One region of the Blastochloris viridis genome, then DNA from elsewhere that is predicted to be linked to it. Evidence: predicted binding sites of a transcription regulator. Region 1 holds the regulator's gene; each other region holds the start of a gene.
The links. Region 1 encodes PhoB, which activates phosphate uptake and scavenging genes when phosphate is short. Its sites were predicted from a motif close to TGTCATNNANCTGTCAT; they were not measured.
Positions count from the first base shown of each region.

Region 2: a site for PhoB is predicted at 3,197-3,213, ahead of phnC (phosphonate ABC transporter ATP-binding protein). Genes of this name have one in related genera too.
Region 3: a site for PhoB is predicted at 4,225-4,241, ahead of BVIR_RS05260 (RNA degradosome polyphosphate kinase). Genes of this name have one in related genera too.

Region 1 is NZ_CP012946.1:3,625,106-3,632,648, forward strand. It holds gene pstA (phosphate ABC transporter permease PstA) at 1-1,302, shown strand, start outside; gene pstB (phosphate ABC transporter ATP-binding protein PstB) at 1,349-2,167, shown strand; gene phoU (phosphate signaling complex protein PhoU) at 2,185-2,904, shown strand; gene phoB (phosphate regulon transcriptional regulator PhoB) at 2,937-3,638, shown strand; gene BVIR_RS15720 (hypothetical protein) at 3,895-4,314, shown strand; gene BVIR_RS15725 (FixH family protein) at 4,408-4,809, shown strand; gene BVIR_RS15730 (efflux RND transporter periplasmic adaptor subunit) at 4,806-6,176, shown strand; gene BVIR_RS15735 (efflux RND transporter permease subunit) at 6,173-7,543, shown strand, end outside.
Region 2 is NZ_CP012946.1:1,395,404-1,402,946, forward strand. It holds gene BVIR_RS06180 (DUF4112 domain-containing protein) at 1-392, opposite strand, end outside; gene BVIR_RS06185 (MBL fold metallo-hydrolase) at 573-1,580, opposite strand; gene BVIR_RS06190 (DUF1045 domain-containing protein) at 1,662-2,360, opposite strand; gene BVIR_RS06195 (DapH/DapD/GlmU-related protein) at 2,357-2,992, opposite strand; gene phnC (phosphonate ABC transporter ATP-binding protein) at 3,363-4,160, shown strand; gene phnD (phosphonate ABC transporter substrate-binding protein) at 4,194-5,102, shown strand; gene phnE (phosphonate ABC transporter, permease protein PhnE) at 5,220-6,101, shown strand; gene phnE (phosphonate ABC transporter, permease protein PhnE) at 6,101-6,964, shown strand; gene phnF (phosphonate metabolism transcriptional regulator PhnF) at 6,987-7,543, opposite strand, start outside.
Region 3 is NZ_CP012946.1:1,175,738-1,183,280, forward strand. It holds gene purN (phosphoribosylglycinamide formyltransferase) at 1-264, opposite strand, end outside; gene purM (phosphoribosylformylglycinamidine cyclo-ligase) at 267-1,343, opposite strand; gene BVIR_RS05245 (CDP-alcohol phosphatidyltransferase family protein) at 1,587-2,117, shown strand; gene BVIR_RS05250 (AI-2E family transporter) at 2,172-3,266, shown strand; gene BVIR_RS05255 (HdaA/DnaA family protein) at 3,276-3,959, shown strand; gene BVIR_RS05260 (RNA degradosome polyphosphate kinase) at 4,277-6,514, shown strand; gene ppx (exopolyphosphatase) at 6,555-7,543, shown strand, end outside.

The sequences.
Region 1 (7,543 bases):
CCCGGCCTCGGCGAGATCGGCGTCTCCGGCACCACCGGCACGGTGCAGCTGTCCTCCACCATCAACAATTTCGAGGCGGTGGTGACCGAGGTGAAGGCCGAGCTGCGCGCGGCGGCCGATCGGGCGCGGGCCGACCTCGCCGGCAAGGAGCGCGTGGTGGTGCATCTGGAGCGCGACATCGCCCAGCTGCGCAGCCGCCCGACTTCGCCCGCCAACGAGGCGCGCATCCAGACCGAGAGCCGCGCGCTCGATTCCACCCGCCACGACGCCGCCGAACTGCGCACCCGTGCCGAGGCGCTGGAGGCCCGCGCCGCCGCCGCCGACGAGCGCGAAGCGCTGGAGCGCTCGATCCCGAGCTATTTCGTCCGCATCCATGGCGGCGTGATCAAGCTCACCGCGCTGTCCAGCGCCACGGCCGAGGGCCAGGTGATCGTGCCCCTGACCTCGGACGCCGTCGCCGGTCCCGGCGAATGGCAGATCATGCGCTTCGCGGTGCCGGAGGCCAGCCGCCGCATCGGCGACCGCGAGATCGTGTTCCTCGAACTCCTCAAGGAACGCGGCATGATCGAGCAGCGCATCTCGCGCGAGTTCTTCACCGGCGGCGCCAGCCGCGAGCCGGAGATGGCCGGCGTCTGGGTCGCGATCGTCGGCTCCATCCTGACGCTGGCGGTCACGCTGGGGCTGGCGTTCCCGGTCGGCGTCGCCGCCGCGGTGTACCTGGAGGAGTTCGCGCCTAAAAACCGCTTCACCGAGCTGGTCGAGGTCAACATCAACAATCTCGCCGCGGTGCCCTCGATCATCTATGGCCTGCTCGGCCTTGCGGTGTTTCTCAACTTCTTCGACATGCCGCGCTCGGCCCCGCTGGTCGGCGGCCTGGTGCTGGCGCTGATGACGCTGCCGATCATCATCATCGCCTCGCGCGCCGCCATCCGCGCGGTGCCGCCCTCGATCAAGGAGGCCGCGCTCGGGGTCGGCGCCTCGCACCAGCAGGCGGTGTTTCACCACGTGCTGCCGCTGGCGATGCCGGGCATCCTGACCGGCACCATCCTCGGCATGGCTCACGCCCTCGGCGAAACCGCGCCGCTGCTGATGATCGGCATGGTGGCGTTCGTGGTCGACCTGCCCAAGGGCTTCACCGACGCCGCCACCTTGCTGCCGGTCCAGATCTTCATGTGGGCCGACTTCCCCGAACTCGCCTTCCAGCAGAAGACCGCCGCCGCGATCATCCTGCTGCTGGCGTTCCTGATCTGCATGAACGCTTTCGCCATCGTGCTGCGCAAGCGCTTCGAGCGCCGCTGGTGACAGGCGGCATGCCGGACAGCAGCATGAATCCTTTCGGAGTATATTGATGACCACGATGCCGAACTTTGAAACGGCCGCTTCCGGAACGGCGCAGCCTCATCTCGACCGCCCGGCCAAGGTCGTCGCCAAGGGCGTGAACGTCTATTACGGCGACAAGCAAGCGCTGAAGGAGGTGTCGATCGAGATCGCCGCCCGCGCGGTGACCTCCTTCATCGGCCCGTCCGGCTGCGGCAAATCGACCTTCCTGCGCTGCATCAACCGGATGAACGACACCATCGCCAACTGCCGCGTCGCCGGCCACATCACCATCGACGGCCAGGACATCTACGATTCCTCGCTCGACGTGGTGCAGCTGCGCGCCCAGGTCGGCATGGTGTTCCAAAAGCCCAACCCGTTCCCGAAATCGGTGTTCGAGAACGTCGCCTACGGCCCGCGCATCCACGGCCTCGCCCGCAGCAAGGCCGACCTTGAGGAGGTCGTGATCTCCAGCCTGCAGAAGGCCGGGCTGTTCGAGGAGGTCAAGGACCGGCTCGACGACCCCGGCACCGGGCTGTCCGGCGGCCAGCAGCAGCGCCTGTGCATCGCCCGCGCCATCGCGGTGTCGCCGGAGGTGATCTTGATGGACGAGCCGTGCTCGGCGCTCGACCCGATCGCAACCGCCAAGATCGAGGAATTGATCGACGAGCTGCGCGAGAACTACACCATCATCATCGTCACCCACTCCATGCAGCAGGCGGCGCGGGTGTCGCAGCGGACGGCCTTCTTCCATCTCGGCGTGCTGGTCGAGGACGGCCATACCGACGTCATCTTCACCAACCCCAAGGACCGCCGCACCCTCGACTACATCACCGGCCGGTTCGGTTGAACCGCGCGGAGGAATTCATGACGGAACATACCGTGCGCTCATACGACACCGATCTGGTCGAGCTGCGCCAGCGCATCGCCGAGATGGGCGGGCTCGCCGAAAAGATGCTGAGCGAGGCGATGCAGGCTCTGCTCAAGCGCGATCTCATCCTGGCCCAGACCGCCATCGTCGCCGACCGCCGGCTCGACCTGCTGCAGCGCGAGGTCGAGGACAAGGCGGTGCTCACCATCACCAAGCGTCAGCCGGTGGCCTCGGACCTGCGCGAGATTGTCGCCGCGATGCGGCTCGCCAGCGACATCGAGCGCATCGGCGACCTCGCCAAGAACATCGCCAAGCGCGTGGTGGCGATGAACGGCGAATACCCGCCGCTCAAGGTGGTGTTCGGCGCCGTCAATTTGTCGACCCTGGTGCTGGCGCAGCTGAAGGACGTGCTGGACGCCTACGCCCAGCGCAGCGTCGAGCTGTCGCTGGAGGTGTGGAAGCGCGACGACGAGGTCGACGCCCTCTACACCTCGCTGTTCCGCGAGCTTCTGACCTACATGATGGAAGACCCGCGCAACATCACCTTCTGCACCCACCTGTTGTTCTGCGCCAAGAACATCGAGCGCATCGGCGACCACGCCACCAACATCGCCGAGACCGCCTACTACCTCGTCACCGGTGAAGCGCTGCCGGGCGAGCGCCCGAAGATCGACACCACTGCCATCTCCCCCTTGCACGCGGCGGCAGACTCGTGAGCTTCGAACACACCACCACCGGACCGCGCGCGATGAGCACCAAGATTCTCATCGTCGAGGATGAGGAGCCCCTGACCCTCCTCCTGCGCTACAACCTCGAAGCCGAGGGCTACGACGTCGACGCCGTCGGCCGCGGCGACGAGGCCGAGACCCGGCTGCGCGAGCGCCTGCCCGACCTGGTGTTGCTCGACTGGATGCTGCCGGGCCTGTCCGGCATCGAGCTGTGCCGGCGCCTGCGGGCGCGGCCGGAAACCCAGCGGCTGCCGGTGATCATGCTGACCGCCCGCGGCGAGGAATCGGAGCGGGTGCGCGGGCTCGCCACCGGAGCCGACGATTATGTCGCCAAGCCGTTCTCGGTGCCGGAACTGCTCGCGCGCATCCGCGCGCTGCTGCGCCGCGCCAAGCCCGAGCACGTCGCCATGCTGCTCCGGTTCGGCGACCTCGAGCTCGACCGCGAAACCCGCCGCGTCCACCGCGCCGGCCGCGAGATCCACCTGGGCCCGACCGAGTTCCGCCTGCTCGAATTCCTGATGCAGTCGCCCGGCCGCGTCTTCACCCGCGAGCAGCTGCTCGACGGGGTGTGGGGCCACGACGTCTATATCGACGAGCGCACGGTGGACGTCCACGTCGGCCGCCTGCGCAAGTCGATCAACCGCGGCCGCGAGCCCGACCCGATCCGCACCGTGCGCGGCGCCGGCTATTCCTTCAACGAGCTGTTCGCCCGCAGCGCGTGACCTTCGCCACCGCCGGGCCGCTGACGACGACGTGATTGGCAGCCGCGGCGGGTTCGGTGCGACAAATCGGCTCCGGTAATACCGGCGGCCGCCGCCGTTGGTTCCGATCGCAGATTTTCGTGAAATCATTGATTTCGGGAACGAAAATCTGCGAACTTCAACGGCCCCATGCGTCAGCATCCGGGGCCGTTGGTATAGGCTGATCCGGAACCGCTCCAATGGCGTGACCGCGCCGGCCTGTGGCAGAAGCAACTCGATGGCGCGATGGCTGCACCAGATCCTGACGTTTTGCCTCGCGATCGCGCTGATCGCGGGCGCGATGGTGCCGTCGCCGATGGCGGCAAGCCGGATCGCGACCGGCCTTGACAGCCTGACGCCAGCCGCCAGCGCCGACCTCGCCACGGCCGACCTTGCCGCACCCGACGCTGCGCCGTGCCACGGTGCGGCGATGGCGATGGCGGGCGATGACGGCGGCGGCAATGCCGCGCCGCCGGCGGGCCATCGAATGCCGGCCTGCCCGCTGATGGCGTGCTGCATTGTCACCGTGCCCGCGCTGCCGACCGGCGCGGCCGGCATCGGTGCGCCGGTCACCGCCGGCACGGTGCTGCGGCTTGTGCTGGAGCGCGCCGGCGACGGCCACATCCCCTCGCCGCTGCCGAAGATTCCCCGAGCCTGAGCGACGCGTTGCGCGGCCACTTGGCCGCGAGCCGTCCCGCGTGCCGAGCGGCCGCGGGCACGGATGACGTTTCCTCACATCTCGGAGATTTCCATGTTCGCCTCAAATTTCGGGCGCGCCACCGCGCTCGCCCTGGCGCTCGCCTCGGTTTCGTTCGCCACCGCCGCCCGCGCCGACATCAAGGACTATGAGTTCCAGCTGGTCGAGCCTCAGCTCAAGACCGGCGAGGCCATCGTCGCGCTGCGCGTGGTGCACAAGCCGACCGGCAAGCCGGTGCCGGACGCCGTGATCTTCTCCAAACGGCTCGACATGGCGCCGGACAACATGGCGGGGATGACCGCGCCGCTGGAGCCGCTGCCGGCCACCGAGCCAGGCGTCTACCGCTTCAGGACCGACCTCACCATGGCCGGGCGCTGGCAGCTCTCGGTCGCCGCCAAGCTGCAGGGCGAGGACGGCACCTTGCAGAGCCGGCTGATCGTCAAGGCCCTGCCATGAGGCAGGCCATCGTCGTCGCCACCCTCGCCGCGATCGCCGCGGCGGGGGGAGGCTACCTTGTCGGTCAGCGCGGCGCGGCGCCCTCCCAGCCCGCCACGTCCCAGCCGGCGAGCGGGCCCGTGCTGTATTGGCGCCACCCCGACCAGCCGCGCTACGCCGCCGCGCCGCAGCACACCGACGACCACCGCGCCTATCTGCCGGTGCGGGCCGGCGAGGACGTCTCGTTCGACGATCCTCCGGCTGCCGCCGTGGCCGGCGGCCCGCGAAAAATCCTCTACTACCGCAACCCGATGGGGCTGCCGGACACCTCGAAGGTGCCGAAGAAGGACCAGATGGGGATGGACTACGTCCCCGTCTACGACGGCGAGGCTGACGACGGCTCGGTCCGCCTCACCGCGGCGAAGATCCAGAAGCTGGGGGTGCAGTCGGCGCCGGCCGAGCGGCGCCGGCTCGGCCGCGTTGTGCGGGCGGCGGGCGTCGTTGCCGTCGACGAGCGGCGCGCGAGCGTGGTGTCACTGCGCTTCGATGCCTGGATCGAGAGCGTCGCCAACGTCACCACCGGCGACACCGTGCGCCAGGGCCAGCCGCTGATGCGGGTCTACGGCCCCGCGCTTGCCACCGACGCCGCTCAGTACGCCTCGGTGCTAGCGGGCAGCGCCGCCGCCTACGGCCCGACGGGAGCGAAGGGCGCCCGCCAGCGGCTGGAAAACCTCGCGGTGCCGGCAAGCTACATCGCCGCGCTCGAGCGCACCCGGCAGGTCGCGCTCAGTCTCGACTGGCCGGCGCCGCGCGACGGCGTGGTGCTGACGCGGAGCGCGGTCGAGGGCATGAAGGCCCCGGCCGGCGAGGTGTTGTTCCGCCTTGCCGACCTCGCCAAGGTGTGGGTGCTGGCCGACATGTCCGAAACCGACCTGCCGGCGGTGGCGCTCGGCCAGACCGCGCGGGTGCGGCCGCGCGGCGACCCGGACCACGCCTTCACCGGCAAAGTCGCGCTGATCTATCCGCAGATCAACAAGGAGACCCGCACCGCGCGGGTGCGCATCGAGCTCGACAATCCCGACCTCGTCCTGAAGCCGGACATGTACGCCGAGGTCGAGATCGACAGCGGCACCGGCGAGGCGGTGCTGACGGTGCCGGACAGCGCGGTGATCGATTCCGGCACCCGCCAGACCGTGATCGTCGACCGCGGCGAGGGCCGGTTCGAGCCCAAAAGCGTGGTGCTGGGGCGCCGCGGCAACGGCTATGTCGAAATCCGTGACGGCATCGACGACGGCGACTGGCTGGTGGTGAAGGCGACCTTCCTGATCGACGCCGAGAGCAACCTGACCAGCGCGCTGCGCGGGCTCACCGCGGGGGATGCGCGATGATCGCCCGCCTGATCGCGTGGTCGGCGCGCAACTTGGTGCTGATCCTGATCGCCACCGCCATGGCGGTCGCGGCCGGAAGCTATTCGCTGCGCCACCTGCCGCTCGACGCGTTGCCCGACCTGTCCGACACCCAGGTGATCGTGCTGACCGACGTTCCCGGCCAGGCACCGCAGGTGGTGGAGGATCAGGTCACCTACCCGCTCACCACCGCCATGCTGACGGTGCCGAAGTCGAAGGTGGTGCGCGGCTTTTCGTTCTTCGGCGTGTCGTTTGTCTACGTCATCTTCGCCGACGGCACCGACATCTATTGGGCGCGCTCGCGGGTGCTGGAATCCCTCAACGCCGCCGCCGCGCGGCTGCCGGCCGGGGTGACGCCGACGCTGGGGCCGGACGCCACCGGCGTCGGCTGGGTCTACCAGTACGCGCTGCTCGCCAAGGATTTGACGCTGGCCGAGCTGCGCTCGCTCCAGGATTGGCACGTCCGCTACGCCGCGGCCAAAGCGGACGGCGTGGCCGAGGTCGCCTCCGTCGGCGGCTTCGTCAAGCAGTACAACGTGGTGGTCGACCCGCGCCGGCTGCGCGCGCTCGGCATTTCGCTCGCCCAGGTGCGCGAGGCGATCCGCGCCTCCAACACCGACGTCGGCGGCCGCACCGTCGAGCTTGCCGAGTTCGAGTTCATGGTGCGCGGCCGCGGCTACCTCACCGGCGTGGCCGACCTCGAACAGGTGGTGCTGAAGGCCGAGGCCGGCACCCCGGTGCTGCTGCGCGACGTCGCCCGCATCGAGATCGGCCCGGACGAGCGGCGCGGCATCGCCGAGCTCAACGGCGAGGGCGAGGTCGCAAGCGGCGTGGTGCTGCAGCGCTTCGGCGCCAACGCCCTCGACGTCATCGCCAGCGTCAAGGCGACGCTCGCAGCATTCGCAACGAGCCTGCCGGCGGGGGTCGACATCGTGGCGGTCTACGACCGCTCCGAGCTGATCGAGCGCGCCATCGCCACGCTGAAATCGACGCTGATCGAGGAAAGCCTGATCGTCGCCGCGGTGTGCGTGGTGTTTCTCCTCCACGTCCGCAGCGCGCTGGTGGCGATCATCATGCTGCCGGTCGGCATCCTGATCGCGTTCGCCTTGATGAAGGCGCTCGGGCTCGGCTCCAACATCATGAGCTTAGGGGGCATCGCCATCGCCATCGGCGCCATGGTCGATGCCGCCATCGTGATGATCGAGAACGCCCACAAGCACCTGGAGCGCGCGCCGAAGGACAAGCCGCGGCTCGAGGTGCTGATCGAGGCGGCAGCTGAGGTCGGCCCGGCGCTGTTCTTCAGCCTGCTCGTCATCACCGTGTCGTTCCTGCCGATCTTCGCGCTGGAG
Region 2 (7,543 bases), 1.5 Mb from region 1:
CGGCGGGCCTTGCGCTCCAGGTGGCGCTGCAGCAGCGCCATGTTGCGCTTGTTGGCGCGGAACAGCACATCGGCCGCGTCGCCAAGTACGGGCACTGCGCCGAGCGCGAAATCCAGCATCACGTTGCCGGCCATGCGGGCGACCAGATGGTTCGGCGCGCCAAGCTGACGGGCCTCGTAGACCAGATAGGAGCCGAGCGCCGCCGAGATGGCGTCGCCGATGCCGGGAACGAGGCCGATCATGGCGTCCAGCCCGAGCCGAACCTTGGTGCCGGGCACCTCGAACGCGCTGTCGAGCAATTGTGCCAGCACCGACAGCCGCTGCAGCGCAGCCCGCTCATAGGGATCGGCGGGGTCGAAGGTGTCGGTCCAATGCAGGTGGGTCGTGCTCATGGCGTCCAGATGGGATGCCGATGACGGGACGCAAGCCGGCCTGGCGGCAGATCAGCGATGCCGCCCGGCACCATGTTTCCGCATGGGAAGTTTCCGCTAGGTCTTGGCGCGATCCACCGAAACAGCTTCGGCCAAATCGGTGTCCGGAAACGGCGAAACGCCCCGGCCTTGATGGCGGGATCACACCTGTGCCGACCACTGCACCGGCACGAAGCGGTAGCCGGAGCCCTCGCGCAGGATGTGGCCGTTGGCCGGGAACGGGAAATGGAACCCGGCGACGCGCACCCGCTCGGCCGCGGCACGGTCGAGCAGCTTGCGGCGCGTCATTCGCGCAGTGTCCCAATCCATGTCGAACACCGCCGCCCATCCGGGATGGCGCACGAACAGCGCCGGATGGTTGGCGGTGTCGGACAGCACCAGCAGTTCCTCGCGCCCGGAGGACAGCAGGAAAGCGGTGTGGCCGGGGGTATGGCCGGGGGCGTCGATGGCGGAGATGCCACCGGCAATCTCCTGGCCCCACTCGAACCGCCTTACCCGCTCGCCGATGTCGCCGAACACGCGGCGGGCATTGCGGAAATTGCCCTCCAGCGGCTTGGGGGCGCGGCTCATCATGCCGTCGTCCATCCAGTAGGCCCACTCGGGCTGCGGCACCAGCACCTCGGCCTTGGCAAAGGCGAGCGCGCCGTCCCCGGTCTTGAGGCCGTTGATGTGATCGCCGTGGAAATGGCTGATCACCACGGTCTGGATCGAATCCGGCGCGACGCCGGCTGCCGCCAGATTGGCGGCGAGCTGGCCGCTGGTGGGGCCCAACCGGCCGCCGGTGCCAGTGTCGATCAGGATGCGCTGGCTGCCGGTGTCGACCAGCAGCGCGGTGAAGGTGAGCGGGACGGCGTCGGTCGGCAGGAAAGCCTCGGCCAGCGCCCGCGTCACCTCGTCCAGCGCGGCGTTGGGTACGAACGAGGCGTCGAGCGGACGAAGGGAGAAGCCATCGTGCAGCGCGGTGACGGTGAGGCTGCCCACCTTGTAGCGGTAGAAGCCGGGTGCCTGCGATAGCGGCTCCGGCGTGACGAGGGTGGTTCCCTCGCGTGCGGCTCCAGCCTGGCCTTGTGCCTTGGTCGCGGCGAGACTGCCGGCGGCAGCGAGGGTGAGCGATCCAGTCAGCGCGGCGCGGCGATCGATCTTCGTCATCGCATCCAACCTCATGATCCCGGCGATCGAACCGGACCAAACGCCGCTGCCGCGTTTCAGGTTCCAACCGCCGGCGGCGGGTCACGCGTTCCGCAACGGCCACGACGACAGGATGCGGAATCGTGCGTCGGGGGCGGATTGTACGAATAGCGCAAGGGTGGAGATCTCGACCGGCCCCTCGCCGCAGGCGGCACCGTGGGCGCTCGCGAGAGCGAGGCACGCTGCCTCGGCGGCTTTGGGCGCCAGGCGGCCGGTCAGCGTCATGTGGAAGCGGAACTCCTCGAACACGAACGGATAGCCCCAGCGGTCGAGATAGCCGAGTTGGCGTGGCGACAGCCGCTCCGGCGCGCGCCGGGCGCGATCCTCCGGCGTCAGCGCGGCGCGGAAGCGGTCGAACGTGCGCACGCAGTCGCCGGCGAGGGCGCCGAGCGCTTCGCTCGGCTCGGCCGGTGTCAGCGCCACGAAGCCGGCGATGACGCGCGTCTCAAGGCGCACCTCGGGAATGGCGCGCGGCGCGGCGGCGAAGGTCGCCGCCGCCTCGAGCAGGTCGTCGATGCTCGTGCCTTCAGCCAGCGCGAACGGCGCCTTCAGCGTGGCATGGAAGCCGTAGCGGCGCGGCTCGGCGGTCGCCTCGGCCCAGCCCGCGGCGAGTGCGGAGGTCGGCGGTTGCGGCGGAAAAGCCGCAGCGGCTTCGGCGTCCCAGCCGATGGTGGTGCAGCCGAACGACCACAAGGCGCGGTCGTGGAGCGGGGCGAAATAAAGCGCGTAACGTGTGGTCATTCGGCCGGGATGTAAGCAGCGGCTTCGTATTTGTCGAGGAACGCTTCGGCGCTCAGTGCGCGGAAATCGGGCAGGGCGGCGTGGAGGCGGGCGTGATCCCACTCCCACCATCCGAGCGCCACCAGTCGCTCGGCGAGGGTCTCGGAGAACCGCCGGCGCAGCGGCCGCGCCGGGTTGCCGACCACAATGGTGTAGGGGGCGACGTCCTTGGTGACCACGCAACCGGCCGCCACCACAGCGCCGGTGCCGACGGTCCGGCCCGGCAGCACGATGGCACCGTGGCCGATCCAGACGTCGTGGCCGATGGTGACCGGAAAGCCGCGCCGCCACTCGAAGAAGGACGCCTCGTCGTCTTCGCCGGCGAAATACCTCGAGGCGCGGTAGGTGAAATGCGACTGGGTCGCCCGCGTCATCGGGTGGTTGCCGGGGTTGATCCGCACCATCGCGGCGATGGAGCAGAACTTGCCGACGGTGGTGTAGGCGACCTCGCCGTCGTTGACGATGTAGGAATAGTCGCCGAGCGTGCTCTCGAGCAATTTGGTGCGGGCGCCGACTGCGGTGTAGTGGCCGAGCCGGCAGTCGCGGATCTGTGCGGTCGGGTCGACCTGCGGGGTGTCGGACGGGCGCGTCATCGGAGGTCTCGCCTCTGGAGGGCCGTCGGCTCGCCGGGCATGCCGCCGTCGCGGCGGCGCTCGGCGAACGGCGTGCAGGACCGCGCGGCGACTGCCCGGATCCCGATCAGATGCCTGCCACGGTCGTGTGACCGACCGACGACAATGGGCTGGTCGGCTGCCGACAAAGCTTCGCCTCGCCGGGCGTTGCCCACGCCGTTGCGCCGTCATCGCGCTGTCGTGCCGACTGGCTAGGACTCGGTGAAGAAACGGCCTCGGTCAGCGGCCGGCCTGATCGCCTCAGGCCGGACTGGCCGGTTGCCGCAAGGTTGCGCCGATATTCGCCTGCCCGTTCGCCGGCGTTCGGATGGCGCCTCCCGCGGAGGATGATGTGCTGGTTCTGGACGGGGTGTCCAAACGGTTTGGCGACAAGTTCGCCGTTGCCGACGTGTCGCTGGAGATTTCGACCGGCGGCTTCATCGGCATCATCGGACGGTCGGGCGCCGGCAAGTCGACGCTGCTGCGCATGATCAACCGCCTCGCCGAGCCGAGCGCCGGGCGTATCCTGGCCGATGGCAACGACGTGACGCGGCTGTCCGGGCGCCGGCTTTATCGCTGGCGCGCCGACTGCGCGATGATCTTCCAGCAGTTCAATCTGGTGGGCCGGCTCGACGTGCTCACCAACGTGCTGCTGGGGCGGCTGCAGCGCACGCCGAACTGGCGCTCGATGCTCAAGCTGTGGACGCACGAGGAGAAGGCAATCGCGCTGTCCGCACTCGACCAGTTCGACATCGCTCAGATTGCGGCGCAGCGCGCCGACAGCCTGTCCGGCGGCCAGCAGCAGCGTGTCGCCATCGCCCGCGCGCTGGTGCAGGAGCCGCGCATCATTCTCGCCGACGAGCCGATCGCCTCGCTCGACCCACGTAACACCAAAACGGTGATGGATGCGCTTTTGCGCATCAACAAGCACTACGGCATCACCGTGTTGTGCAACCTCCATTCGCTCGACGTCGCCCGCTGCTATTGCGACCGCCTGGTCGGCATGGCGGGCGGGCGGGTGGTGTTCGACGGCTCGCCCGAATGCCTGACCGACCACGTTGCCCGCGACCTCTATGGCCTCGAAGCCGACGAGGTGATGGATGCCGAGCTTCCCGCCGACGTGCCGGCGGGGCTGGCTGTTCCCGCGTAAAGACCCGGTTCCGCCCCCCTCAAGGAGACCACGATGTTGAACCGACGCTCGCTCATTCTTGCCGGCGCCGCGCTTGCCGTCAGCGCCAACGCTGCGCTTGCGCAGGATTGGAAGGCGAAATACCCCGAACTCGTCTTCGCGTTGATCCCGGAAGAGAACGCCTCCGGCGTCTCCAACCGCTGGACGCCGTTCGCCGAGTATCTGTCGAAGGAGCTCGGCACCAAGGTGACGCTGCGCCTCGCTAACGACTATGCCGCGATCATCGAAGGCCAGCGCGCCGGCAACATCCACATCGCGTATTATGGCCCGGCCTCTTATGCCCGCGCCGCGATGACCGGCGTCAAGACCGAGCCGTTCGCCATCGAGGTCAACCAGGACGGCACCAAGGGCTATCACTCGGTGTTCTACGTCCGCAAGGATTCGCCCTACCAGAAGATCGACGATCTGAAGGGAAAAAACCTCGGTCTGGTCGACCCCAACTCGACCTCCGGCAACAACGTGCCGCGCTTTGCCCTCGACAAGATGGGCATCGATCCCGACAAGTTCTTCGACAAGGTCGTCTACACCGGCAGCCACGAAAACGCGGTCATCGCGTTGCAGCAGGGCACGGTGGATGCCGCCGCCAACTGGTGGAACGACGCCAACGAGTCCAGCCTGCGCCGCATGGAGCGCAAAGGCATGGCGAAGTATGACGACTATCGCATCATCTTCACCTCCGACCTGATCGTGAATTCGCCGTTCGCCTACCTCACCGATCTGCCGGCGGACCTGAAGGCCAAGATCCGTGACGCCTTCTTCAAATACGCTGCCGACAAGGACGCTTTCGACAAGATCTACGAGGGCAAGCGCCAGCCCTGGCAGCCGATCGATCACTCGGCGTATCTGCCGATCGTCGAACTGAACAAGTTCGTCGACGAACTGCGCAAGCAGAAGCGGTCCTGACCCCTGGTCCGCTCTCCGCCGCGGCGGCCCGGCTGGTCCGGGCCGCCGTTGACGTGTGTTTCCGGGATCGCGACGCGGTCATCGGCAACCTGATGATGCGCTTGCCGCGTGTAGGTCATGGCCCCATCGATCCACCGCCAGGGCGATGCCCGGCTCGCCCTGATGATGGGTGGCTATGACGCCGCGGTCGCGGCCAAGCGCCGGCAGACGACGCTTGGCGCCACCGTACTGATCGTTGCCGTGGTCGTTGCCGCCCTGGTCGGTGAAGTCGACGTCGGCAAGTTCGTCGTGAATCTCCACCGTTTCGGCGATTACATCGTCCGTCTCGCCCACCTCGAGGGTGGCGCCGGCGTGCTGTCCGATGTCGGCGAGTGGTTCTGGGGCTGGCGGCGCTGGTTGGTCATGCTCGGCGAGACGCTGCTGATCGCCTATATGGGCACGTTGATGGGCGCGCTCGGCGGCTTTGCGCTGTGCTTCTTTGCCGCGCGCAATCTCACCGGCCGCGCGTGGGTGCGCTTTGCCACCAAGCGCTTCTTCGAGGTCTGCCGCACCGTTCCGGAAATGGTGTTCGCGCTGATCTTCGTCATCGCGTTCGGGCTCGGCCCGCTTGCGGGCGTGCTGGCTTTGGCGGTGCATTCCACCGGCGCGCTCGGCAAGCTGTTCTGCGAGGTGGTCGAGAACATCGACCTGAAGCCGGTCGACGGCGTCAAGGCCAATGGCGGCTCGTGGGTGGAAGCGGTGCGCTTCGCCGTCGTGCCGCAGGTGCTGTCGAACTTCGCCAGCTATGCGCTACTGCGGTTCGAGGTCAACGTCCGCAGCGCCGCGGTGATGGGCTTCGTCGGCGCCGGCGGCATCGGCCAGGACCTGATCGAAGCGATCCGCAAGTTCTATTACTCCGACGTCAGTGCGCTGTTGGTGCTGATCGTCGGTACGGTGATGGTGATCGATCTTTGCACCGAGCGACTTCGCCATGCACTGCTCGGGCTTAGGCGGGCGTGATGGCGGAACGACCCAAGCTCGTGGCCGATACGGCGGCGTTCGCCAGGCGCCACCCCGACCAGTTCCGGTGGGTGACGCGCGGCCGCGTCGTCGCGCTGTGCGTAACGGCTGCAATGATCGCGCTGTTTGCGCTCGGCATCGCGGTGCTGGAGTTCGACGCCCGTCGCTTTGCCCTTGGCCTGCTCAAGCTCGGCGAGTTCGTGGTGTTCATGGTGCCGCCCTCGACCGGGGATTGGGCGACGTTCGTGCTCTACCTCAAAGCGCTGGCGGAGACGGTGGCGATCGCGCTGCTCGGCACGCTGCTGGCGACGGTGCCTGCTATCGTGATGGGGTTCGTGGCGGCGAAGACGGTGGTGGGGCAGGTCGTGATCCACTTCCTGTCGCGGCGGATACTCGACACCGTGCGCGGCGTCGACGAACTGATCTGGGCATTGATCTGGGTGAACGTGGTGGGTCTTGGCCCGTTCGCCGGCATCCTGGCGGTGGCCTCGGCCAATGTCGGCATTCTCGGCAAGCTGTTCTCGGAGGCCATCGAGGCGGCCGATCCGCGACCGGTGGAGGGCGTGGTGTCGACCGGCGGCAGCCGCCTTGCGGCGGTTCGGTTCGGGCTGTGGCCGCAGGTGGCGCCGGTGATCGCCAGCCAGGTGCTGTACTATTTCGAGTCCAATACGCGCTCGGCCACGATCATCGGCATCGTCGGCGCCGGCGGCATAGGCCTTCATCTCGCCGAGCAGATCCGCACGCTCGAATTCCAGCACGTCTCGGCGTTGGTGCTGATGATCCTGGCGACGGTCGCGGCGATCGACTGGCTATCGGACATGCTGCGGTTCTCGATCATCGGCCGCCGCGAGGTGGTGGGATAGCGCATGGCACAACGCCGCGGCGTCAGCTGCCGACGATCAGGTGAACGCGGTCGGCGGCGAAGCGGGTGCGCTGGACCTGGATCGGTCGGCCGCCGGCGTCGGCGTTGACGGCGTCGACCACCAGCACAGCGCGGCCGGCCGGCAGCTCCAGCAGTTCCTGCTCGGCCGGGTCGACCGGGCGAGCGGAAATTACGGTCTCAAGGCGGGTGTAGTCGGCAATGCCGTGGGCGGCGAAGGCGCGGCTGACCGAGCCGGTGCGGTGCAGTTCGGCCTCCAGCCCCTCGAAGCGTGCCTGCTCGAACCACGAGGTCGAGCGCGACAGCGGCACGGCGTTGGCGCTCGACACCAGCTCGACGCGCAACAACGGTGTGCGAGGCGGTAGAGCGAGCCGTCGCGCCGGCTCAGCGTCGACCACGGTCGCGACCCCGATCAGCCTGCCTCGCGGCGAGCGGCCGGCGGCGATGACATTTTCGGAAAAGCGCACACGGCGGCCGATGGCGTAGCGCAGCGGCGCTTCCTCGACGAAGCTGCCGCGACCCTGCACCGAGCGCACCATCCCTCTCTCCGCCAGCACCGCAA
Region 3 (7,543 bases), 1.3 Mb from region 1:
GCACACCAGCTCGACGCCGGCGGCCTCAAGCTCGGCGTGCAGCGCGGCCTCGAACGCGGCGCGGTCTTTGCCGAAAGGCCGGCTCTCGACCACCTTGGTGGCGACGCCGGCGGCCGCGGCGAGGGCGAGTCCGCCGGCGTCGGCCTTGTTCGACACCACCAGAGCGATCTCGGCCGGGAAGTCGGGCGCCTTCGCCGCCGCGATCAGCGCCGCCATGTTGCTGCCGCGGCCGGAAATCAGCACCGCGGTTCTGACCCGCGCCATGGTCAGGCCAGATCCAGCCGGCCGGTGTAGGCGACGCGCGGGCCGTCCGGCGCGACCGTCACCACCTCGCCGAGGGTGTGGACGCTCTCGCCCGCCGCGGTGAGGGCGTTGCGCACTTGGTCGGCGTCGGCGGCGGCGGCGATGACGACCATGCCGATGCCGCAGTTGAAGGTGCGCAGCATCTCGGCCTCTTTGACGCCGCCGGCCGCGGCCAGCCATTTGAACACCGGCAGCACCGGAACGGCGGAAAGGTCGATGCGGACGCCGAGGCCGCCCGGCAGCGAGCGCGGGATATTCTCGGTGAAGCCGCCGCCGGTGATGTGGGCCATCGCCTTGACGGCGGCGGTGTCGCCGATCGCCTGCAGCAGGCTCTTGACGTAGATGCGGGTCGGGACCAGCAGCGCCCGGCCGATCGGCTCGGCCGGGGCGAACGGCGCGGGCTGATCCCAGCCGAAGCCGGCGTCGGTGACGATGCGCCGCACCAGCGAATAGCCGTTGGAATGAACGCCCGAGGCGGCGAGGCCGAGCACGACGTCGCCGGCCGCAACGTCGCCGCGCGGCAACAGCTGGCCGCGCTCGGCGGCGCCGACCGCAAAGCCGGCGAGGTCGAAGTCGCCGCCGGAATAGACGCCGGGCATCTCGGCGGTCTCACCGCCGATCAGGGCGCAGCCGGCGATGCGGCAGCCCTCGGCGATGCCGCCGACGATGTCGGCGCCGCGCACCGGGTCGAGCCGCCCGGTGGCGAAATAATCGAGGAAGAACAGTGGCTCGGCGCCCTGGACCACCAGGTCGTTGACGCACATGGCGACGAGGTCGATGCCGATGGTCGCGAGCTGGCCGGTCTCGGCGGCGATCTTGACCTTGGTGCCGACGCCGTCGGTGGTCGAAACCAGGATGGGGTCGGTGAAGCCGGCGGCCTTGAGGTCGAAGGCCGCGCCGAACCCGCCGATCTCGGCGTCGGCGCCGCGGCGGCGGGTCGCCCGCACCTTGGGCTTGATCAGCTGCACCAGCCGGTTGCCGGCATCGATGTCGACGCCTGCCTCGGCATAGGTCAGGCCGCTTGCGCTGTCGCGTCTCAGGCTCATGTCGTTCTCCCGGCCTTGGGGGTTAAGGCCAAACGTGGCGCCGTGCAATGGCGCAAGGCCGGGCCGACGGCCGGCCGGCTTGCCGAAACGCCGCAGGCGTTCTCAGGGGCCGCAGGCGTGTCCGAGCCGCTGCACCCTTTCCAAACGTTGGTGTGACGGCTATCAAACCGTTGATGAATCCGGCCATCGACCTAACATCCGGATCGTCGCTGTCATCAGCCGAACCGGGGGACGGGCGTGAGCATCCCCAATTTCATTACCCTCGGCCGCCTTCTGCTGGTTCCAGCGGTGGTGTGGGCGATCTCCGACCACCAGATGATGCTGGCGTTCGTGCTGTTCGTCATCGCCGGCGTGTCGGATGCGGTCGACGGCTTCCTCGCCAAGCGGTTCGGTATGGCCACCGAGCTTGGCGCCTATCTCGACCCGCTGGCCGACAAGGCGCTGCTGGTCAGCATCTACCTGACACTGGCGCTGCTCGGCCAAATTCCGGCCTGGATCACCATCCTGGTGGTGTTCCGCGACATCATGATCGTCGGCGCGATCATGCTGTCGGGCGTGCTGGAGAAGCCGGTCACCATCCGGCCGCTGCGGGTGTCCAAGCTCAACACCACCGCCCAGATCGTGTTCGCGGCGCTGGTGCTGGGCTCGCTCGGGTTCGGCCTGACGCTCGGCTCGGTGGTGACCTTGGCGATGTATACCACCGCCGCCTTGACGATCGTCTCGGCCGCTGCCTATCTCCGGGAATGGATGCGCCATATGGCGAGTTGACGGACCGATGCGGTGAGGCCGGCGCACGCTGGCAGGCGAGGGGCTGAGCGGCCAATGACGCTCCAGAAGCAGGTTCTGTTCTGGCTTGGCGCGCTTGTCGCCGTCATCCTGCTGGTCTGGCTGCTGCGCGGCATGCTGCTGCCGTTCGTCGCCGGCATGGCGCTGGCCTATTTCCTCGATCCGGTCGCCGACCGCCTGGAGCGGGTGGGGCTGGGGCGGCTGTTGTCGACGCTGCTGATCGTCGGGGTGTTCCTGCTCACCTTCGTGCTGGTGGTCATCCTGGTCGGGCCGCTGCTCACCAGCCAGCTCACCGCCTTCATCGAGCGCCTGCCCGCCCTGATGATGTCGCTGCAACAGCTGTTCACCGACCAGAACCGCGAGTGGCTGGCGCCGATCCTCGGCGACCGCCTGCCCGACATCCAGAAGTCGCTGTCGGAACTGGCGACCCAGGGCGCGCTGTGGCTGGTCGCCTCGCTGCGCGGGTTGTGGTCGGGCGGCGCCGCGCTGGTTTCGGTGGTGTCGCTGGTGGTGGTGACGCCGATCGTCGCATTCTACCTGCTTTATGACTGGGGGCGGATGATCCGCGCCATCGATAGCTGGCTGCCGGTGAAGTATCGCGACACCATCCGCGAGCTCGCCAACGAAATGGACCAGGCGATCGCCGGCTTCGTGCGCGGGCAGGCCGGCGTCTGCCTCAGCCTCGCGCTCTACTACGCCGTCGCACTGATCGCGGTCGGCCTGAACTTCGGCCTCCTGATCGGCTCGATGGCGGGCGTGCTGTCGTTCATCCCCTATGTCGGCTCGCTCACCGGCCTGCTCACCGCCACCGGGGTGGCGATCGTGCAGTTCTGGCCGGACTGGCACCTGATCTTAGTGGTGGTGGCGGTGTTCGCGGTCGGCCAGATCCTGGAGGGCTATATCCTGGCGCCCAAGCTGGTCGGCCGGAGCGTCGGCCTGCACCCGGTCTGGCTGATGTTCGCGCTGTTCGCGTTCGGCTATCTGTTCGGCTTCGTCGGCCTGTTGCTGGCGGTGCCGCTGGCCGCCGCCATCGGGGTGCTGACGCGGTTCGCGCTCAGGCGCTATCTGGCCAGCCCGTTCTACACCGGCCTGTCGCGCACGGTCGATGCCAGCGACGGCACGGACGCCTGATCCCAAGCCATGCCCGCGATGATGCCGCACCAGCTCGTGCTCGATTTCGGCCAGCCGCCGAGCCTCGCCCGCGAGGATTTCGTCGCCGCGCCCTGCAACGCCGCCGCGCTGGCGGTGGTCGAGCGCTGGCCGGACTGGCCGGACCGCGCGGTGGTGGTGGTCGGGCCGGAGGGCACCGGCAAGAGCCATCTCGCCGCGATTTGGGCCGCCCGCGCCGCGGCGAAGCGGGTGCTGGCCGAGGCGCTGCACGAGGCCGACCTTGCCGACCTTCTGGCCTCCGGCGCGCTGGTGGTGGAGGATCTCGACCCCGCCGGGGTGACCGAGACGGTGCTGTTCCACCTGCTCAACCTGGTGCGTGAGCAGCGGGCGTGGCTGCTGATCACGGCGCGGGAGGCGCCGGCCGCCGGGTTCGGCCTGCCGGACCTGGTGTCGCGGCTGCGGGCGCTGCCGGTGGCGGCGATCGCCCCGGCCGACGACGACCTGCTGCAGGCGATGGCGTTCAAGCTGTTCGCCGACCGCGGCGTCGACGCCGATCCCGCCATGGTCAAGTATCTGGTAACGCGCATCGAGCGCTCGGCGGCGGCGCTGGCCCGCACGGTGGCCGACCTCGATTCCGCGGCGCTAGCGTTGCGGCGGCCGGTGACGCGGGCGCTGGCGGCGCAGCTGCTGCCGCAGGTTTCGCTCGAGCGCTGACCCCGACGGGCCATCGTCCGGCGCGGTCGGCCGCCGGGTTGATACGGACGTCGGCAGATCGCCTGCAGCTCCGTATTGTGGCCGCGGCCGGGCCGACCCGCGGGCCGAAAATCTCCTTTCCGAACAAGGGTTTTCGGCCAAATCGTATCTGGCACCGCGACGCGATCCTCGGCAAACCGCGTCATGTGGTTCCGGCAGAATGGGCGCTGCGGCATCGCGAAGCGGGCAGGCCGCCCCCATATTACGGCCGACGCTTTCGCGAATTTGTCATCGCTCGGTAATACTGAACGCTCCGAACCCCGCTCTGGAGAAGCCACATGGCCAAGAACGCCCGCGCCCGTGCCCCCGCCGTCGAGACGCAGCCCGAGGTGGCGACGGCGAGCGTCCAGCCGGCGGCGGAGCCGCAGCCCGAGGCGGAGACGCCGCTGTCGGAGCGGCCGGAGCGCTTCATCAACCGCGAACTGTCGTGGCTTGACTTCAATTGCCGCGTGCTGGCCGAGAGCGAGAACGCCCAGCACCCGATCCTGGAGCGGCTGCGCTTCCTGTCGATCTCGGCCAACAATCTCGACGAGTTCTTCATGGTGCGCGTCGCCGGCCTCAAGGGCCAGGAGCGGGCCGGCATCACCGACAACAGCCCGGACGGGCTGACGCTGCGCGAGCAGCTCGACCGCATCGGCCTTGAGGTCGCCCGGCTGTCGGCCGAGCAGCAGCAGCGCTGGCGCGAGCTTCGGCAGGAGCTGCGCCAGGTCGGCGTCAACCTGGTCGAGAGCGACGGCGTGACCAAAGCCGAGCGCGGCTGGCTGGAGGACTATTTCCTCCGCCACGTCTTTCCGGTGCTGACGCCGCTGGCGATCGACCCGGCGCACCCGTTCCCGTTCATCCCCAATCTCGGCTTCTCGCTGGCGCTGCAGCTGGGCGCCCCGGATGGCTCGCGGCCGCTGACCGCGCTGATCCGCGCCCCCAACAAGATCGACCGCTTCATCAAGATGCCCGATTTCGGCGACGTCGGCTCCACCCGCTTCATCGCGCTGGAGACGGTGATGGGCATGTTCATCGGCCGGCTGTTCCCGGGCTACGTGGTCAACGGCCAGGGCGCGTTCCGGGTGATCCGCGACAGCGACCTCGAAGTGGAGGAGGAGGCCGAGGACCTCGTCCGCCTGTTTGAAACCGCGCTCAAGCAGCGCCGCCGCGGTTCCGTGATCCGGCTGGAGATGGAGGCCTCGACCCCCAAGGCGCTGCGCAGCTTCATCCAGCGCGCGCTCGGCGTCGAGGACGGCGAGACCTTCCTGGTCGACGGCGCGCTCGCCATCACCGACCTGTCGCAGATCGTGGCGCTGGACAAGCCGGCGCTGAAGTTCCCGCCGTTCAACCCGCGCTTTCCCGAGCGCATCCGCGACCATGGCGGTGATTGCTTCGCCGCCATCCGCAAGAAGGACCTGATCGTCCACCATCCGTATGAGTCGTTCGACGTGGTGGTGCAGTTCCTCAACCAGGCCGCCGCCGACCCCAACGTGGTGGCGATCAAGCAGACGCTCTACCGCACCTCCGCCAACAGCCCGATCGTCAAGGCGCTGGCGGAGGCAGCGGAGGCCGGCAAGTCGGTCACCGCGCTGGTCGAGCTCAAGGCGCGCTTCGACGAGGAGGCCAACATCCGCTGGGCGCGCGACCTGGAGCGCGCCGGCGTGCAGGTGGTGTTCGGCTTCATCGAGCTGAAGACCCACGCCAAATTGTCGCTGGTGGTGCGGCGCGAGGGCGGGGCGCTGACGTCCTACTGCCACGTCGGCACCGGCAACTATCACCCGATCACCGCGCGCATCTACACCGACCTGTCGTTCTTCACCGCCGACCCGGTGTTCGCCCGCGACGTCGCCCGCATCTTCAACTTCGTCACCGGCTATGCCGAGCCGCAGGAGCTGGAGCGCATGGCGGTGTCGCCGGTGACGCTGAAGAAGACCATCCTCGATCACATCGCCAAGGAGGCCGCCTATGCCAAGGCCGGCCGGCCGGCGGCGATCTGGGGCAAGATGAACGCACTGGTCGACCCCGAGGTGATCGACGCGCTCTATGCCGCCAGCCAGGCCGGCGTCACCGTCGATCTGGTGGTGCGCGGCATCTGCTGCCTGCGCCCCGGCGTGCCGGGCCTGTCCGACAACATCCAGGTGAAGTCGATCATCGGCCGCTTCCTGGAGCACTCCCGCATCTATTGCTTCGGCAACGGCCACGGCCTGCCGCACCCGAAGGCGGCGGTCTATATCTCCTCCGCCGACATGATGCCGCGCAATCTCGACCGCCGGGTCGAGGCGCTGTGTCCGATCCTCAACCCGACCGTGCACGAGCAGGTGCTCGACCAGATCATGGTGGCGAACCTGATGGACAACGAGCAGAGCTGGCGGGTCTTGCCCAATGGAAGCTCCGAACGCATCATCCGCCCGGCCGACGAGGAGCCGTTCAACGCCCATCGCTACTTCATGACCAACCCGAGTCTGTCCGGCCGTGGAAAGTCCCTCGAAGCAACCGCTCCGCGCACCCTCACGCGCCGAATCTCCCGTGCCTAAATTGGCAGCAGCCTCCGAAATCGCCCGCGGCCGGCTGTCGATGGGGCCGCCGATCGCGGTGATCGACATCGGCTCCAACTCGGTGCGGCTGGTGGTCTACGAGGCGGTTTCGCGCTCGCCGACCCCGGTGTTCAACGAAAAGGTGCTGTGCGGCCTCGGCCGCAACGTCGCCACCACCGGCCGGCTCGACGTCGATGCGGTAGACAAGGCGTTGGCGGCGCTGAAGCGGTTCCGCGCGCTGTGCGACACGCTGCGGGCCGACCGGGTGCATGTGCTGGCCACCGCTGCGGCGCGCGATGCCGCCAACGGGCCGGAGTTCATCGACCGCGCCCGCGACATCTGCCGCGTCGACGTCGAGCTGCTGTCCGGCAAGCGCGAAGCCAAGCTGGCCGCGCTCGGCGTCATCTCCGGCACCTACCGGCCGAGCGGGGTGGTGGGCGACCTCGGCGGCGGCTCGCTGGAACTCGCCGACATCGACGGCCACCGCGTCGGCGCCGGCGTCACCTTGCCGCTCGGCGGCCTCGCGTTGCAGGACATCTCGGGCCGCTCGGTCAAGAAGGCGGAGAAGATCGTGCGCGAGGCGCTGGCCGGCGTTCCCCAGCTCGACGAGCTGGCCGGCCGCACCTTCTACGCCGTCGGCGGCACCTGGCGGGCGCTGGCCAAGCTGCACATGGAGCAGCGCGGCTATCCACTGCACGTCATGCACGGCTACACCCTTCCCACCCGCGCGATGGTGGAGTTCTGCCGGCTGCTGCAGCGCGCCGATCCCTCGACGTTGTCGAAGATCGAGGCGGTGTCGGACGCGCGGCGCGCGCTGCTGCCCTACGGCGCGGTGGTGCTGGAGCACATTCTGCGGCTCGGCAAGCCGTACGAGGTGATGGTCTCCGCGCTCGGCGTGCGCGAGGGGCTGCTGTTCTCGCTGCTGCCGGAGGAGGAGCAGCGGCTCGACCCGCTGCTGGCCGCGGCGGAGGACCTCAACCAGCTGCGCTCGCGCTCGCCGCGCCACGGCCGCGACCTCGCGGCGTGGTC